3 regions of the Geodermatophilus sp. SYSU D00758 genome follow, and region 1 is predicted to be linked to each of the others. Evidence: predicted binding sites of a transcription regulator. Region 1 holds the regulator's gene; each other region holds the start of a gene.
What was found. Region 1 encodes LexA, which represses DNA repair genes until DNA is damaged. Its sites were predicted from a motif close to TCGAACANNTGTTCGA; they were not measured.
Positions count from the first base shown of each region.

Region 1 (5,427 bases):
CCCCCCGCCGGCGCGACGGCGGGCAGCTCGGCGGTGATGTCCCCGCCGTGGCGACGGCGCCGTCGGGGCGCGGAGACCGCGGTGGCTGGGGCCTCCGGGACGACACCCTCAGGGACGCCCCCCCGAGGGACGACACACCCCGGGACGACGGCCGGCAGCTCCGGCGAGGTGAGCACCCCGGCGATGAGCCGCTCACGGGCGGCCGCCCGCTCCAGCGACACCGCGACGGCGCCGGGCGCACCCGGGAGCACCGGATCGGGTGCCACGGTCAGGTGCGGCTGCGGCAGGCGCAGGTGGGCCAGATCACACCAGGTCGTCCGGTCGACGCCGGCCACGGTCGCCTCCACCCGCACCTCGCAGGATCCGGATGCGTCGTGCCGCCAGCCCAGGATCGACCCGCCCCACCACGCGCCGTCGGCGAACACCTCGACGTCCTGCCGCTGCCGGGCGAAGGCTGCTGCCCGGCTCACCACGATCCCTGCCACGGGGATGACCGTAGGTTCTGAAACCGCCACGCACCGTCAGCGACGCAGCTCGGAGGATTGACGAAGCTCGACCCCCGCCGTTGTCGGTGTCTGGAGCGGGCCGGGACGGGTCACGGCAGGACCAGGACCTGGCCGGGGACGATCACCCCGCCGTCGAGGTGGTTCATCTCCTGGATCGCGTCGACGACCGCCCGGACGTCGGCGCCGTCGCCCGCCACCTCCCCGGCGATCGACCAGAGGGTGTCGCCGGACCGGACCACCACGCTGCGGTCGCCCACCAGGCGCAGCTCGTCGGAGCCCCCGGCGACGAGGCCGGCACCCCAGGCGCCCAGCACCACCCCGACCGCCAGCGCCAGCACGACCGAGAGCCTGCGCGCCCGCCGGGTCAGCCGCAGGCGCGGCGCCCGGGCCACCGGGGCGCACCGGCCCCGCACCGGGCGCCCGGCCACCGCGCCGCCCAGCGGCCCCGCGGCGCGACCCGCCACCGCCGTCCGGGGCGCACCCGCCGCCGGACGGGGCCGGGTCGGCGCCGCCGGGCGCGGCGGCGCGGCCGGGCGGGCCGCCCGCACCGTCGCCCGGGGTGCCGGCCGACCCGCACCAGGGGACGCCGGGGGCCGGAACACCCCGACCCGGGAGACACCGGGGCGGGCGCCGGGCCGGCGCAGCGGGCTCCCCGCGTCGATCCCGCCCCCCTGCGGGACCGCGCGAAGGCGGGGTCGCCACGGCACCTGCACCGCGTCGTCGAAGTCCAGGACCGCCTGCTGCACGCCTACCACGACCACTCCTCCCGGCCGGGCGACCCGGCTCGAACGCCTGTTCGATTCGAACGTCTGTGCGATGTCTACCGGACGGCGCCGACGAAAGCCACCGCACGTGCCGGGTGCTTCGAACACCTGTTTGATCCGGTGCGCCCGGCGCGCTACGGTCGGTACCGACGGACCAGACGCGCTGCGGCAGCAGCGGCGAGGAGGCGACGGTGGCGGAGAAGAGCGGGACGTCGGGGGGTCGACGGCGGACGACCGGCCAGCCGGCGGCCGGCGGGTCGGCGGCCGTGCGGACCTTCCCCGAGCGCGCCGAGGCCGGTGACGGGCTGACCCAGCGGCAGCGGCGGGTCCTCGAGGTGATCCGCGACTCGATCGACCGCCGCGGCTACCCGCCCTCGGTGCGGGAGATCGGCGAGGCCGTCGGGCTCTCGTCGGCGTCCTCGGTGGCCCACCAGCTCACCGTGCTGCAGAAGAAGGGCTGGCTGCGCCGCGACCCGAACCGGCCACGGGCGCTCGACGTCCGCATGCCCGGGGAGGTCACCGGCGAGGTGGCGCCCGCCCCGGCCGCCGCGGTGGGGGGCGAGGACGCACCGGCGCCGACCTACGTGCCGCTGGTCGGCCGCATCGCCGCCGGCGGCCCGGTGCTCGCCGAGCAGGCCGTCGAGGACGTCTTCCCGCTGCCGCGCGAGCTGGTCGGTGAGGGCACGCTGTTCATGCTCAAGGTGACCGGTGACTCGATGGTCGAGGCCGCCATCTGCGACGGGGACTGGGTCGTCGTCCGGCAGCAGCCGACCGCCGAGAACGGCGAGATCGTCGCCGCCATGCTCGACGGCGAGGCCACGGTGAAGACCTACAAGCGCCGCGACGGGCACGTCTGGCTGCTCCCGCACAACCCCGCGTACGAGCCGATCCCGGGGGACGAGGCGACCGTCCTCGGGCGCGTCGTCACGGTGCTGCGCCGGGTCTGACCCGCCGGGTCAGGTCGGCGGCGGTGCCCCGCGGCGGCGCAGCCGCCCGCCGATCCACACCAGGACGGCGGCCACCGCGGCCGCGACGACGGCGGCGGCCAGCAGCGAGGGGCCGGGTTCGTCCGCGCCGAGCAGTTCCTGCAGGCCGCCGTCCGTGCCCGAGGGGGACGTCGGCGAGACAGCCGGCACGGGGACGGCGGTGAGGTCCCCGGGAACCCCCTCCCCCGCGACGAGCAGGGCCGCGCCGTCGGACGTGAAGGTGACGGCCTCCCCCTGCGGCGCCTCGGGCAGGGGGATCCGCACCGGCTCGCCGGCCAGCGCACCCGCCACGTCCGAACCGGACAGGGGCCACACGTAGGCGTCGGTGTAGGTCCGCAAGGCCACGGTGCGGCCGTCGCGCGACACCGCTCCCCCGGTGACCATGAGCTGCCCGGCGCGACCCACCGGCCCGCCCGGCGTACCGGTGAGGGTGAACGCCACGCCGCCGACCTCGGTCAGCCCGACCGTCCCGCTGTCGACCAGCGCCGAGACCGGTCGGTACACCGCGCTGGCACCCAAGACCTCCTTGGTGACCAGGTACGGCGTCCCGTCCGGGCCCAGCAGCAGCGCCTCGACGTCGCGCGGCCCGTCGGGGTAGGCCAGCCGGTACAGCCCGGTCGAGCCGTCGGGTCGCAGCGCGATGAGCGCCACCGTCGGGCGGTCGAGGCCGTTGTCGCCGGTGTCGGCCAGCCACACCGTGCCGTCCGCCGCCACCGCCAGGTCCTCGGGATCGTAGGGATCGACCGGTGCGGTGTGCACCGCCGTCACGCGGCAGTCGCCGTCGAGCACGTGGACGGCGACCTGGTCGCCGCCGTCGTTGATCGCCAGGTGCTCCTCGCCGACGGCGACCAGACCGGAGAGCTCGGGCAGCCGCGGATCGGTCACCTGGCAGCGCACGGTGGGGGCGTCCGGGTCCGCGGGGGCCGCGGCGGCCGCGGCGGCCCCCGGCACGGGCAGGACGAGCGCCGCGACCGCGACCACCGGGATCAGCCGGGCGACGAGGTCACACCGGCGGGCGGCCTGCTCGGGCACCGACCCAGCGTGACAGCACGGCTGCGTCGAGTGCGTGCACCACGCCCAGCAGCACGATCCCCACGGCCGCACCGACGACGGCATCGGTGACCCAGTGGAAGTCCAGCGACACCATGGCCACGCCGGTCGCCACCGGGCCGAGGATGCTCAGCCACCGGAACAGCCGCTGCACCCACGGCACGAGCCGGTACTCCACCGCCTGCCACCGCGCGACGCCCCACATGAGCACCGCGTTGGCGACGTGCCCCGAGGGGTAGGACTGGCCGTCCCGGTGGAAGAAGGACCCGGGGTAGGCCGGCGCGGTGCGGCCGGTCCCGTACTTGACGGCGTAGACGACCACGGTGAGCAGCACCAGCGCGACGAGGACCCGCAACAGCGGGAGCGCCGTCCGCCGACGCAGGGCCAGGGTCGTGACCAGCACGGCCAGCACCATGAGGATGAAGCCGCGGCCGCCGAGCTGGGTGACCGCCCAGACCGGCCAGTAGGCCGACGACTCCTTGAGCCCCCAGCCGCTGACCACCTCGGAGACCCGCAGGTCCATCCGCTCGAGCACGCCGCGGCTCAGCAGCTCCACGGTGATCGCGAGGGCGGTCACGAGGGCCACGGCGACCAGCCACCAGGGCGGGTGCCCGGTCGACACCACGCGGGGGTGGCCGGCCGGGCGGGGACGGTCGGGCCGTACACGGTCCTCGGTGGGCCGTCGCACGCCGCTGGTCACACGTTCCACGGTACCGGCCCGTGATGCGATCGTGACCTCACCCGACCGGGCGAGGCCCGGCGGCGTCGCCGCCGGGCCCCGTGCGGCCGGGGAGCCGGGCTTCGGTCGCCGTGGACCGTCGGGCCCCGTGAGGGCGGAGCAGGCGGACGCCGGCCCCCGGCGGTCAGGCCACCGGCGAGGCGAACTCCACCAGCGCGGCCGCGAGCGCGCCGTCGACCCGCGCACACATCCGGGTGCCACCGGCCTCGTGCGCCTCGGTGAGCACCTCGCCGTCCCGGTGCACCCGGGCGACGAGGTCGCCGCGGGTGTAGGGCACCAGCACGTCGACGTCCACGTCCGGGCGGGGCAGCCGGGCGGCGACCTCCTCGCGGAGCCGCTCGATGCCCGCACCGGTGCGCGCCGAGACCCACATCGCGCCCGGCAGCGCCTGGCGCAGGGTGAGGACGTCGTCCTGGCTCATGGCGTCGACCTTGTTGACGACGATGAGCTCCGGCACCGCCGCGGCGTCGATCTCGCCGAGCACCACCCGCACCGCCTCGATCTGACCCAGCGGGTCGGGGTCGGAACCGTCGACGACGTGCAGCAGCAGGTCGGCGGCGGCCACCTCCTCGAGGGTGGAGCGGAAGGCGTCGACCAGCTGGTGCGGCAGGTGGCGGACGAAACCCACCGTGTCGGTGAGGGTGTACTCCCGGCCGTCGGGCGACTCGGCCCGGCGCACCGTCGGGTCGAGGGTGGCGAACAGCGCGTTCTCCACCAGCACGCCGGCGCCGGTGAGCCGGTTGAGCAGGCTGGACTTCCCCGCGTTGGTGTACCCGGCGATCGCGACGCTCGGGACGGCGCTGCGCCCCCGGCTGGAGCGCTGCGTGGCGCGGGCCGTGGCCATCCCGGCGATCTCGCGGCGCAGCTTGCTCACCCGCGCGCGGATGCGGCGCCGGTCGGTCTCGATCTTGGTCTCACCGGGACCGCGGGTCCCGATGCCGCCACCGCCGGCGACGCGGCCACCGGCCTGCCGGGACAGCGACTCACCCCACCCGCGCAGGCGCGGGAGCATGTACTGCATCTGCGCCAGCTCGACCTGGGCCTTGCCCTCCCGGCTGGAGGCGTGCTGGGCGAAGATGTCCAGGATCAGGGCGGTCCGGTCCACCACCTTGACCTTGAGGATCTTCTCCAGCGCGTTGAGCTGGCCGGGGGTCAGCTCGCCGTCGCAGATCACCGTGTCGGCACCGGCCGCGGCGACGATGTCGCGGACCTCGGCGGCCTTCCCCGACCCGACGTAGGTGCCGGCGTCGGGCTTGTCCCGGCGCTGGCTCACCGCCTCGAGCACCTGCGACCCGGCGGTCTCGGCGAGGGCGGCGAGCTCGGCCAGCGAGCGGTCCGCGTCGGCCTGGGTGCCCTCGGTCCACACGCCCACGAGCACCACG
Region 1 is NZ_JBJGYK010000045.1:93-5,519, forward strand. It holds partial or broken gene ACI8AC_RS21660 (hypothetical protein) at 1-485, opposite strand, end outside; gene ACI8AC_RS21665 (LysM peptidoglycan-binding domain-containing protein) at 596-1,261, opposite strand; gene lexA (transcriptional repressor LexA) at 1,462-2,217, shown strand; gene ACI8AC_RS21675 (hypothetical protein) at 2,227-3,288, opposite strand; gene ACI8AC_RS21680 (phosphatase PAP2 family protein) at 3,260-4,006, opposite strand; gene hflX (GTPase HflX) at 4,170-5,427, opposite strand, start outside.

Region 2 (5,427 bases), on a different contig from region 1:
GGGGTCCGCGGTGACCGGCGCGCGGCCGCGGGAGCGGGGGTGGGTGCCGCCGTCCCGGCCCCGGGGAGGCCGGGGACGAAGCCGACCGGCCCGGTCGGCTGGACGCCCGGCTCGGGGTCGGCGGACGGGCGCGGTGCCGGCGCGGCCTCGGCCGGCACCGGCGGGAGCTGCGCGGTCGCGTGCGGTGCCGTCCCGACGGTGATGGCCTGGGTGCTCGGGGTGGCGTCCGGCGTCGCGGTCGTCGGCTGGCTCACGGTTCCTCCTCGCTCGGGCGCCGTCCCGGCGGCGCCGGGGTCCTCGGGCGGACCGGTCCTCCCCGAACGGTAGGGCGGCGGCGGGCCCGCGTCCGGGAGACGCGCGGGGGGCCGGGGCCTAGGGTCGGCCGGGTGGGTGCGCGCGCAGGGATCGTGGTCACCGGAACCGAGGTCCTCACCGGCCGGGTGACCGACCGCAACGGCCCCTGGCTGGCCGAGGAGCTGCGCCGCCGCGGGGTCGACGTGGGGTCGGTGCTCGTCGTGGGGGACCGGGTCGACGACCTGCGGGCCGCCCTGGCCTTCCTCGCCGGCGCGGGGGTCGACCTGGTCGTCACCACCGGTGGCCTCGGGCCGACCGCCGACGACCTCACCGCCCAGGTGGTCGGTGACGCGCAGGGCCGCCCGTCCGCGGTGGACCCCGAGCTCGAGGCCCACATCGGCGGGATCGTCGAGCGGTTCATGGCCCGCCGGGGGTGGCGGGCCGACCCCGAGGCGACCGCCGCCGGGACCCGCAAGCAGGCGCTCGTCCCGGCCGGGGCCACGGTGCTGCCGCCGGTGGGCACCGCGCCGGGCCTCGTCGTCCCGCCGGCCGAGGGGCGCGGCGGGCCGCCGGTCGTCGTCCTGCCGGGCCCGCCGCCGGAGCTGCGGGGCATGTGGCCGGCCGCTCTCGCCTCCGAGCCGGTGCAGCGGGTGCTCGCCGGCGCGCCGGAGCTGCGGCAGGAGACGGTGCGGCTGTGGGGGACGCTGGAGGCCCAGCTCGCCGCCACGCTGCGCGAGCACGACGCCGGGCTGGACGGCCTGGAGATCACCACCTGCCTGCGGGACGGCGAGCTGGAGATCGTCACCCGGTTCGCCCCCGCCGCGCAGCCCGCCTACGACCGGCTCCGCGCCGTGCTGCACGGGACCTACCCCGACACGCTCTTCTCGACCGGGCCGACGGTCGACGACCTGGTGGCCGGGGCGTTCGCCGACCGCGGCCTGACGGTGGCGACCGCCGAGTCGTGCACCAGCGGGCTGCTGGTGGCGCGGCTCACCGAGCGGGCCGGGTCCTCGGCGTGGGTGCTCGGCGGGGTCGCCTCGTACGCCAACTCGGCCAAGGAGGCGCTGGTCGGCGTTCCGTCGGAGGTGCTGGCCGGGCACGGCGCGGTGAGCACCCAGGTGGCCGCGGCGCTGGCGGAGGGCGCGCGGGAGCGCTTCGGCGCCGACGTCGGCGTCGGGATCACCGGCATCGCCGGGCCGGGCGGGGGGACGGCGGACAAGCCGGTCGGGACGGTGCACCTGTGCGCCGTCGGCCCGGACGGGCGGCAGCCGCGGTCGGTGGTCCTGCCCGGCGACCGCGCGGCCGTGCGGCACCGCTCGGTGACCCTCGCGATGCACATGCTGCGCCAGCTGCTGCTCGGGGGGCCCGCCGCCTGAGCGAGGGGTGGCCGTGCCGCCCGCGGGGCATGGTGCCGGCGTGGAGCTGCTGGCCGTGCCCGAGCGGGGGATGACGGCGCACGGCAGCGCCGGCGTCGGGCTGCGGGCCGTGGCCCGGGTCCTCGCCCCGCAGGACGGGTTCGCGGTCGACGTCGTCCGCCTGGCGGCCGGTGGCCGGCTGGGCCGGCACCCCACCGCCCTGTGGCAGCTGCTGGTGGTGGTGGAGGGCGCCGGCTGGGTCGCCGGCGCCGACGCCGAGCGCCGTCCCGTGGCGGCCGGGACGGCGGCCCTGTGGGCGCCGGGCGAGGAGCACGAGACCGGCAGTGCCGGGGGGCTGCTGGCCGTCGTCGTGCAGTGCCGGGAGCGCCCGCTGCCCGGACCCGGCCCCGAGGAGGCGCGGTGACCACGCTGACCCTGCACGCGAGCGGCCCGGAGTCGCCGGCCGAGGTGTGGGACCGCTACGCCCGGCCCGCGCGCTGGCGGGAGTGGTCGCCGCAGATCAGCCGCGTCGAGGTGCCGGGGGAGCGGCTGGCCGCCGGCCTGCGCGGCCGGGTGTTCGGCCCGGTCGGGCCGGGCCTCCCGTTCGAGGTGGAGGCCGTGGACGACGCCGCCCGGGAGTGGGCGTGGACGGTCGGGGTCGGCCCCGTGCGGGTGCGGCTGCTGCACTGGGTGGCCCCCGCCCCGGCGGGCGGGACGACGACCGGCCTGCGCCTCACCGGCCCGGCCCCGCTCGTGCTCGGGTACGCCCCCCTCGCGCGCCTGGCCCTCGGTCGCCTGGTCCGCCCCCTGGGCTGAGTGAGCCCGGGTCGGCGCTCCGCCGTGGTGCCGCGCTCTGCCGCGGCCCGACGTTCCGTCGGCCGGCGCTGTGCGGTCGCGGTGCAGTTCCAGCGGATCGTGCGCCGCGGCTGCACATCTCCCACCCGTCATGACCCTCTCGTCTGCTGTCGGGGTGCACGGCCTCGTCAACCGCCCGCCCTGGTCCGCTCGTCAGCCTTCTCGTCGGCCGGACGTGTGCGGTCCTGGCGTGCTCCGTCACAGGTCGCGCAGCACGGCTGCACATCACTGACCCCGTCATGCGCGCTCGTCTGCTGTCGGGTGCACGTCCCCGTCAACCTCCGGCTCCGATCTGTGAACAGCGGGCTGACCTGGAAGTTCACGGTGCGGTGACCCCTGCCCGGCGGTAGTATCCGTACACACGTTCGAGACGGTGGAGCGGGAGGTGACCCGGCGGTGGAGCGGCTGTCGAACGCGATCGACGACCTGTCCGCGGCCGAGCTCACCTCGGCCTTCGGCCCGGAACTGCTGACCCGCCTCGGCGGGTTGCTGGTCGCGCAGCACCGGCTGGCCGCCGAGGTCGCCCGCACCGTGCGGGCGTGTGAGCTGGCCGGAGCGGCGGAGTGCGACGGGCTCAAGACCATGGCCTCCTGGCTGCGCGGGCACGGGCGCATGTCGACTTCGGCGGCGGCCGGGCTGGTCCGCGCCGGCCGCGCGCTGGCGCACCTGCCCGCCCTCGCGGCCGCGCACGCCGCCGGCGCGGTGTCGGCCGAGGTCGTCGCCGTGGTCGCGCCGATCACCCGGGGAGGACAGGCTCGCCGCCGCACGAGCCCAGGGCGTGGACCTCGGCGAAATCGACCGGCTGCTCACCGGCGTCGCCGCCGGGCTCCCGCACGCCGACCTCGTCCACGCGGTGCGGCACTACCTGGCCGGCCTGGACCCGACGGGGCCGAGCCCGACCCCACCGAGGGCCGCCGGCTGAGCATCGCCAAGCACGCCGACGGGTCGATCTCCGGCCGCTTCGAGCTCGACGCCGCCGGCGGGGAGAAGCTCCAGGCCGCCCTGGAGAGCATCCTGCAGGCCGGGCGCTGCGCCGGCGACGCGCGCACCCGGGCCCAGCAGCAGGCCGACGCCCTGGTCCAGCTCTGCGATCTGCACCTGGCCGCCGGGACGCTGTCCACGCCGCGCACGGTGAAGCCGCAGGTGGCCGTGGTCCTCGACGCCGCCGACCTCATCGACCCCGCCACCGGCCCGGGCGCGGCCGAGCTGGGCTTCGGCGCCACGATCTCCGCCGCCCGGGCCCGCTGGCTGGCCTGCGACGGCGCGGTCACCCGCATCGTGATGGGCCCCGACGGCACACCCCTCGACGTCGGGCGCGCCCACCGCGTGGTGCCACCCCACCTGCGCCGCGCGGTGGAGCGCCGCGACCGGGGCTGCGTGTTCACCGGCTGCGGGGCACCGACCCACTGGTGCGACGTGCACCACCTGCTGGAGTGAGCCCTGGGCGGGGAGACCAGCCTCGCGAACAGTGCCTTGCTGTGCGAGCGGCACCACACGAAGGTGCACCACGGGTTCCGGGTCGAACGCCGACCCGACGGCCGCTGGCGCACCTGGCGCCCCGACGGCACCCAGATCCGCATCCTGGCCTCACCCCTGGCCGCCGCCTGAACCCACCGGGCCCCGGCCAGAGCCGGGACCGGAGACCCAGCGCAGCCCCGCCGACCCGGCGCACCACCCCGTGCGCCGGGCACTCGGCGTGCCCCGAGGACGGCAGCGCCCGGCGGCGCGGCCGTCCGTCCGTCCGTCGGAGAGCGGCCCCGCCGGGGCGTCGCCATGGTGCCGCCGGGACGCCGTTCCACGTGGAACGCGACCCGCGCCGGGGCGGTCGGGACCTGCTCCGGCGGCGCTACCGTGCGGGGATGGGTGCCACGCACGAGGTCACGAACCAGGTCCCTCCGCTGGTCGGGCACGACCCCATCGCCGGGGACGCCGCCCTCGCCGAGGCCTGCCGGCGGCATGCCGACCAGGCCACCCTCGATTCGCTCAAGGCCCTCGGTGCCCTCGCCGGCAGCGAGCAGGCGCAGGAGTGGGGGCGGCTGGCCAACGAGAACCCGCCGCGGCTGCGCACCCACGACCGTTACGGCCACCGGGTCGACGAGGTGGAGTTCCACCCGGCCTGGCACGAGCTGGTGCGCACCGCGGTCGAGCACGGCATGGCCGGAGCGCCGTGGGCGTCCCCCGAGCCGCACGCGCACGTGCGCCGGGCCGTGGGCTACCTCGGCTGGACCCAGGTCGAGCAGGGGCACGGTTGCCCGGTGACGATGACCTACGCCGCCGTCCCCGCGCTGCGCGCCGCCCCCGGGCTCGCCGGGCGGTACGGGCCGGGGCTGACCAGCCGCGAGTACCAGTTCGGCCTGACCGAGCCCACCGGCAAGCGCGGCCTGGTCGCCGGCATGGGCATGACCGAGAAGCAGGGCGGCTCCGACGTCCGGGCCAACACCACCCGCGCCGTCCCCCAGGCCGACGGGACGCACCTGCTCACCGGGCACAAGTGGTTCACCAGCGCCCCCATGAGCGACGTCTTCCTCGTGCTCGCCCAGCTCGAGGAGGGGCTGTCCTGCTTCCTCGTCCCACGCGTGCTGCCCGACGGCTCGCGCAACGAGTTCCGGCTGCAGCGGCTCAAGGACAAGCTCGGCGACCGCTCCAACGCCTCCAGCGAGGTCGAGTTCGACGGCACGGTGGCCTGGTCGGTCGGCCCTCCCGGCCGCGGCGTCCCGACGATCATCGAGATGGTCAACCTGACCCGCGTCGACTGCGTCCTCGGCTCGGCCGCCACCCTGCGGGCGGCGCTCACCCAGGCCGTCCACCACGCCGGGCACCGCCGCGCCTTCGGTGCGGCCCTGGCCGAGCAGCCGCTCATGCAGCACGTGCTCGCCGACCTGGCCGTCGAGAGCGAGGCGGCCACCGCGCTCGCCGTCCGGCT
Region 2 is NZ_JBJGYK010000005.1:90,566-95,992, forward strand. It holds gene ACI8AC_RS05530 (hypothetical protein) at 1-254, opposite strand, end outside; gene ACI8AC_RS05535 (competence/damage-inducible protein A) at 387-1,670, shown strand; gene ACI8AC_RS05540 (hypothetical protein) at 1,711-2,073, shown strand; gene ACI8AC_RS05545 (SRPBCC family protein) at 2,070-2,465, shown strand; gene ACI8AC_RS05550 (DUF222 domain-containing protein) at 2,901-3,941, shown strand; gene ACI8AC_RS05555 (acyl-CoA dehydrogenase family protein) at 4,364-5,427, shown strand, end outside.
Region 2: a site for LexA is predicted at 2,858-2,873, ahead of ACI8AC_RS05550 (DUF222 domain-containing protein). Genes of this name have one in related genera too.

Region 3 (5,427 bases), on a different contig from region 1:
GTCCATCCCCCGCTCGGCGGGGCCGGTGACCACGTCGAGCTCGGGGTAGCGCACGGTGCCGATGCCGAGGTCGGCCCGCACGTCGACGGCGCACTGCTCGGCCAGCCGGGCGGTGCGCTCCAGCAGCCGCAGGACGGCGTCCCGGTCGGGGCCGACGACGTCCTCGGCGACCTCGGCCATCTCCTTGCCCGACTTCAGGTAACCCTCGGCGGTGCGCCGGTCGACGTGCCGCAGGTCGAGCGGGACGAGCCGGCGGGCGGCGTCCAGGACGTCGGCGGTGGGGGCGTCGAGGGCGTCGACGTACCGGACGGCGTTGGTGAGCACCGCGGGCACGCCCTGCTCGGACGCGAAGCGCAGCACGGCCTGCGCCCGGGCCCGGTCGCCCCGGCCCCGGTGGTGCACCAGCTCGAGCACCAGGGACCCCGGCCCGAAGGCCGCCCGCCAGGCGGCCAGCCGCTCGGCGGCCACGTCGGCCCGGCCGGCGGCCAGCGCCCGGCCGACCGGGGACCCCGGGCCGAGCAGGGCGACCAGCCCAGGGGCGTGCTCGGCGGCCAGGGCCAGCGAGCTGACCGGCTCCCCCCGCGTGCCACGCAGGTGCGTCGCGCTGGTGAGGCGGCACAGCGAGCGCCAGCCCGCGCCGTCACGGGCCAGGAAGGTGACCCGGGGCAGGCGCGGGTCGACGCTGCTGCCACCGCGCACCGGCACCCGCCGGCGGCCGGGCGTGCCGGCGGGTGCGCCCGGCCGGCGGGAGCGGGCCAGCCCGGGGGCGTGCTCCTCCCCCAGCAGCGGGGCCAGGGCCGGCGGCACCGTGCCGTCCACCCCCGGGAGCACGGCGAGGTCCACCCCGAACAGCGGCCGGACGTCGGCCGCCCGGCAGGCCAGGGCGAACTTCACCGCGCCGTAGAGCCCGTCGCGGTCGGTGAGCGCCAGCGCCCGCATGCCGTGCTCGGCCGCCCGGGCGACCAGGTCGGCCGGGTGGTTCGCCCCGTACTGCATGGAGTAGCCCGAGGCGACGTGGAGGTGGACGAAGGGGTCGCCGCTCACCTCTGCTTCCGGTGCTCGGTGCCACCGACCACCCGCGGGCGGGCGAGCCGGGGGGACTCGGGCAGGGGCGTGCGCCCCAGGTGCTCCTCGACCACGGCGAGGAAGGCGCGCACGTCGCGGACCAGGTCGTCGGCCTCCCGCTCGGTCACCGCACGGGAGAGACCGGCCTCGGCCGCGGCCCGCTTGGCCGCCCCGGCGGCGAAGAAGGTGGCCCACTCCCCCAGCTCGGGCGCGACCTGGCCCAGCAGGACCCAGGCGCTGCGCGGACGGCGCCGCCCCGACTCCGGTCGGGTGCGGGCCGCCAGCACCGCGGCGGCCGCGCGCAGCGCCCCCAGGTGCGCGGTGGCGTACCGCTCGCGCGCGTCGGTGCTCGCCGCTGCCTCGGCCAGCGCCCGGGTGGCCTGGTCGAGCAACTGCGCGGCCGCCGCGGGCAGCGGCGGGGGCAGGGGCAGCTGATCGGCCATGACGCGGACCGCCCCCATCAGTCGTGCACCCGCACGAGCGACCACCGGTTGCCCCACGAGTCCCAGCTCAGGTCGTAGACCCCGGCGAAGCTCATCCGCGAACGCCCGGCCCGGACCGCCTCCACCCGCCAGACCTCCCGGGTGGCCACCAGCTCCGCGGAGGCGCCGCCCGCCTCCCCCTGCCGCCACCACGGCGCGGTCTCCACCCACGAGTCGAGCAGCTCGCCGACCTCGTAGCGCGACTGCCCGCGCCAGAACTGCACCGGCCCGAGCGGCCCGCGCTCGACCTGCACCTCCTCGCCGACCCGACCGCCGACCCCGCCCAGCACCCGGCTCATGACAGACTCCCCACCGCTCGCGACCACCCGGCCGACCCCGACCCGCCGCACCCGGTGGGGAAGATCCGGGTACGGCGGGGGGCTGGCCACTGCTCGAACAGGTGTTCGAACGAGTCGAGTACACCCGACCCCGCCGACGGCGTCAAGCCGGACGCGCCTGCGCGGGATCTCCCCGTCTGCGGCGGACGGTACGGCCGGGGTCCGACATCTCGACCGGAGCCGCGACGCCCCGTCCAGCGGGACGCACCGGCACGGCACCCACGGCGCCGATCGACGCCCGGCCGGCTCGGCTCGGCTCGTGCGGGCCGCGGAGAACCGGCAGGCCCCCGAACGTGACGGCCTCGGGTCCACGAGGTCGTGGGTGCGCGGCCACGGCCGGCACCGCCAGGCCTCCGACCCACCGGCAGCACACCGGCGGTGGACGGGGTCGCGCCCCGGGACGCGGCGCCGCTCCGGCCCCGATGGGAGGATCAGCCCATGAGCCGGCCCGACCACCCCCGGGTGGCAGCGATCGCCCGACTCCTCGCCGAGGCCGGTGCGACCGGCGAGGTGGTGGAACTCCCCGGCAGCGCCCGCACCGCGGCCGCCGCCGCCGAACAGCTCGGCGTGCCGGTCGGGGCCATCGCCAACAGCCTGGTCTTCGACGTGGCCGGCGCCCCCCTGCTCGTCCTGACCAGCGGCGCGCACCGGGTCGACGTCGGCACCGTCGCCGCGCTGCTCGGTGTCCCGGGCCTGGCGCCGGGCACCCCGGAGTTCGTCCGGCAGCACACCGGCCAGCCGATCGGCGGGGTCGCGCCCGTCGGCCACCCGGAGCCGATCGGCACGCTCGTCGACGTCGAGCTGGCCCGCCACGAGCGGGTCTGGGCCGCGGCCGGGCACCCGCGCGCGGTCTTCCCCACCACCTACGACGAGCTGCTCCGGCTCACCGGCGGCACGGCCGCCGAGGTCGGTCCCGGCCCCGTCGACCCCGCAGCGGTCCGCCCCGCAGCGGTCGACCCGGCACCGGACGCGGTGGCCCGGTGACCGGTACGACGCCCGCAGCGCGGATCACCGAGCTGCCCGCCCGCTGGCTGCGCGAGCACATGCACGAGGCCCTGGCCATCTACGGCGAGGCCATGGGCTACACGCCGTCGGTGGTCGCGGGCCGGTACGGGTACGCCGTCCAGCACACCGAGCGGCCGGGGTTCCGGGCCGTGGGTGCCTTCGTCCCCACCCCGGACGGCGACCGGCTGGTCGGCTTCGGCTACGGCTACCTGGTGGCGCCCGGCCAGTGGTGGCACGACCAGGTGCGGGCGGCCCTCGACCGGCGGACGGCGAAGCGCTGGCTGCCCGGCGCCTTCGAGGTCTGCGAGCTGCACGTGCACCCCGACCACCAGAGCCGCGGCCTGGGCCGCCGGCTGCTGCACGCGCTGCTGGCCGACCTGCCCTACCCGGCGGCCCTGCTCTCCACCCCGGACAACGACACCAAGGCCTTCCGGCTGTACCACGCCGACGGCTTCGTCGACCTGGCCCGCAACCACCACTTCCCCGGCGACGTCCGCCCCTTCGCCATCCTCGGCGCCCGCCTCCCGCTGCCTGCCCCGTCGCCGCGGCCCGACCCCCGGTGAGGCCACCCTCCCCCGCCGCTGTCGACGCCACCGTCGACGCCACCGTCGACGCCGTCGTCGTCGGCTCCGGGCACAACGGGCTGGTCGCCGCCTGCTACCTGGCCCGCGCCGGCCTCCGGGTGGAGGTGCTCGAGCGCGACGAGGTGCTCGGCGGGGCGGTCTCCACCGTCGAGCGCTGGCCCGGTGTGCGGGTCGACCGCGGGTCGAGCGCGCACGTCGTCATCCGGCAGAGCGGGATCGTCGAGGAGCTCGACCTCGCCGCGCACGGGCTCCGCTACGTCGACTGCGACCCGTGGGGGTTCGCCCCCGCCCCCTCCCCGGGAGACCCCGGGCCCGACGGCCGCCCGCTGGTCCTCTCGGTCGACCTGGACGCCACCTGCGCCTCCATCGCGACCGCGTGCGGGCCCGCCGACGCGGCCGCCTACCGGGAGTTCGTCGCGGTGTGGGGCCCGCGCGCCCGTGCCGTCGTCACCTCCTTCCGCAACCGACCCACCGCCGGCGGCCTGGCCCGCGCCTTCTGGCCGCTGGGCGCGCCGGCGGACGGCCGGCCGCGCACCGCCGGCGGCGACCTCGCCGCGGACTTCCTCGGCTCCGGGGACGCCCTCCTGGACCGCTGGTTCACCAGCGAGCGGCTCAAGGCGGCCCTGTCCTGGTTCGGCGCGCAGTCCGGCCCCCCGATGTCCGAACCGGGCACCGCGGCGATGGTCGGCTGGGTGGCGCTGCTGCACGACGTCCCGCCCGGCCACCCGGTCGGCGGCTCCGGCGGGCTGACCGCCGCGCTGCGCCGGCGCCTGGAGTCCGACGGCGGCCGCGTCGTCCTGGGGGACGGCGCGGCCCGGCTGCTGGTCCAGGACGGCCGGGTGACCGGCGTCGAGACGGTGTCGGGACGCCGGGTCGCGGCCCCGGTGGTGGTCGCCGCCTGCCACGTGCTGGCCACCCGCGACCTGGCCGGCGAGCACGCGCCCCCGGCGCTGGCCGGTGCCGCGCCGCCGCTGGGCAACGGGTTCGGCCTGGTGGTGCGGGCGCTGACCGACGCACCGCCGGCCTACCCCGGGGTCGACCCGGCGCTGGCGCAGGGCGGGCTGCAGCTGCTGTGCACCGACCGGGCGCAGCTGGCCGCGGCCCACGGCGACTGGCTGGCCGGCCGGCTGCCGCGCGAGCCGGTCGCGCTCGCGATGTGCTTCTCCGCGACCGACGGCACCCTCGCGCCCGGAGGACAGCACGTGGTCACCGTGTGGGGGCAGTGGTACCCGTACGCCCTCGCCGGCGGCGGCGACTGGGACGCCCTCGCCGAGACCGAGGCGCAGCGGCTCCTCGAGGCCGTCGACCGGTACGCCCCCGGCTTCTCCGCCTCGGTCCGGCAGCGCTACGTGCAGACCCCGCTGCTGCTCGAACGCGAGCTGTCCCTGCTGCGGGGCAACGTGATGCACGTGGAGATGGGGCTGGCCAGCATGTTCAGCCTGCGGCCGACCCCGGCCCTCGCCGGTTACCGGGTGCCGGGCCTCGGCGGGCTCTACCTCGCCGGCGCCTCGACGCACCCCGGCGGCGGGGTGTCGGGCAACTCGGGGCGGACGGCGGCCGGCCTGGTGCTCGCCGACCGCGGTCGGCTGGCCCGCGGCCGTGCCCTCGTGTCGGCGGCGGTCGGCCGCGTCCGGGGCCGGCGGTGACCGACCTCCAGGCACCCCCCGCCCGGCGGGCGCTCGCGCTGCCGTGGGCCCTGGCCGCGCTGGTGGTGCTGACCGCCATCGCCTACCCCCTGGCGGACGGCGGCACCCGGACGGCGATCAGCTGGGTCATCGTGCTGCTCGGCGCGGCGCTGTCGGTGGCCCACGCGACGGTCAGCCGGGACGCCCGCACCGGCGCGGTCGTCCTCGGCCTGGTGGCCGCGACCGCGGTCGTGTTCGAGTCGGTCGGGCTGGCCACCGGGTTCCCCTACGGCGAGTACTCCTACAGCGGCGACCTCGGCCCCACGCT
Region 3 is NZ_JBJGYK010000031.1:31,221-36,647, reverse strand. It holds gene ACI8AC_RS19145 (DNA polymerase III subunit alpha) at 1-1,044, opposite strand, end outside; gene ACI8AC_RS19140 (SAV_6107 family HEPN domain-containing protein) at 1,041-1,526, opposite strand; gene ACI8AC_RS19135 (DUF6504 family protein) at 1,526-1,846, opposite strand; gene ACI8AC_RS19130 (YbaK/EbsC family protein) at 2,324-2,869, shown strand; gene ACI8AC_RS19125 (GNAT family N-acetyltransferase) at 2,866-3,453, shown strand; gene ACI8AC_RS19120 (phytoene desaturase family protein) at 3,450-5,120, shown strand; gene ACI8AC_RS19115 (carotenoid biosynthesis protein) at 5,117-5,427, shown strand, end outside.
Region 3: a site for LexA is predicted at 1,940-1,955, ahead of ACI8AC_RS19135 (DUF6504 family protein). Genes of this name have one in related genera too.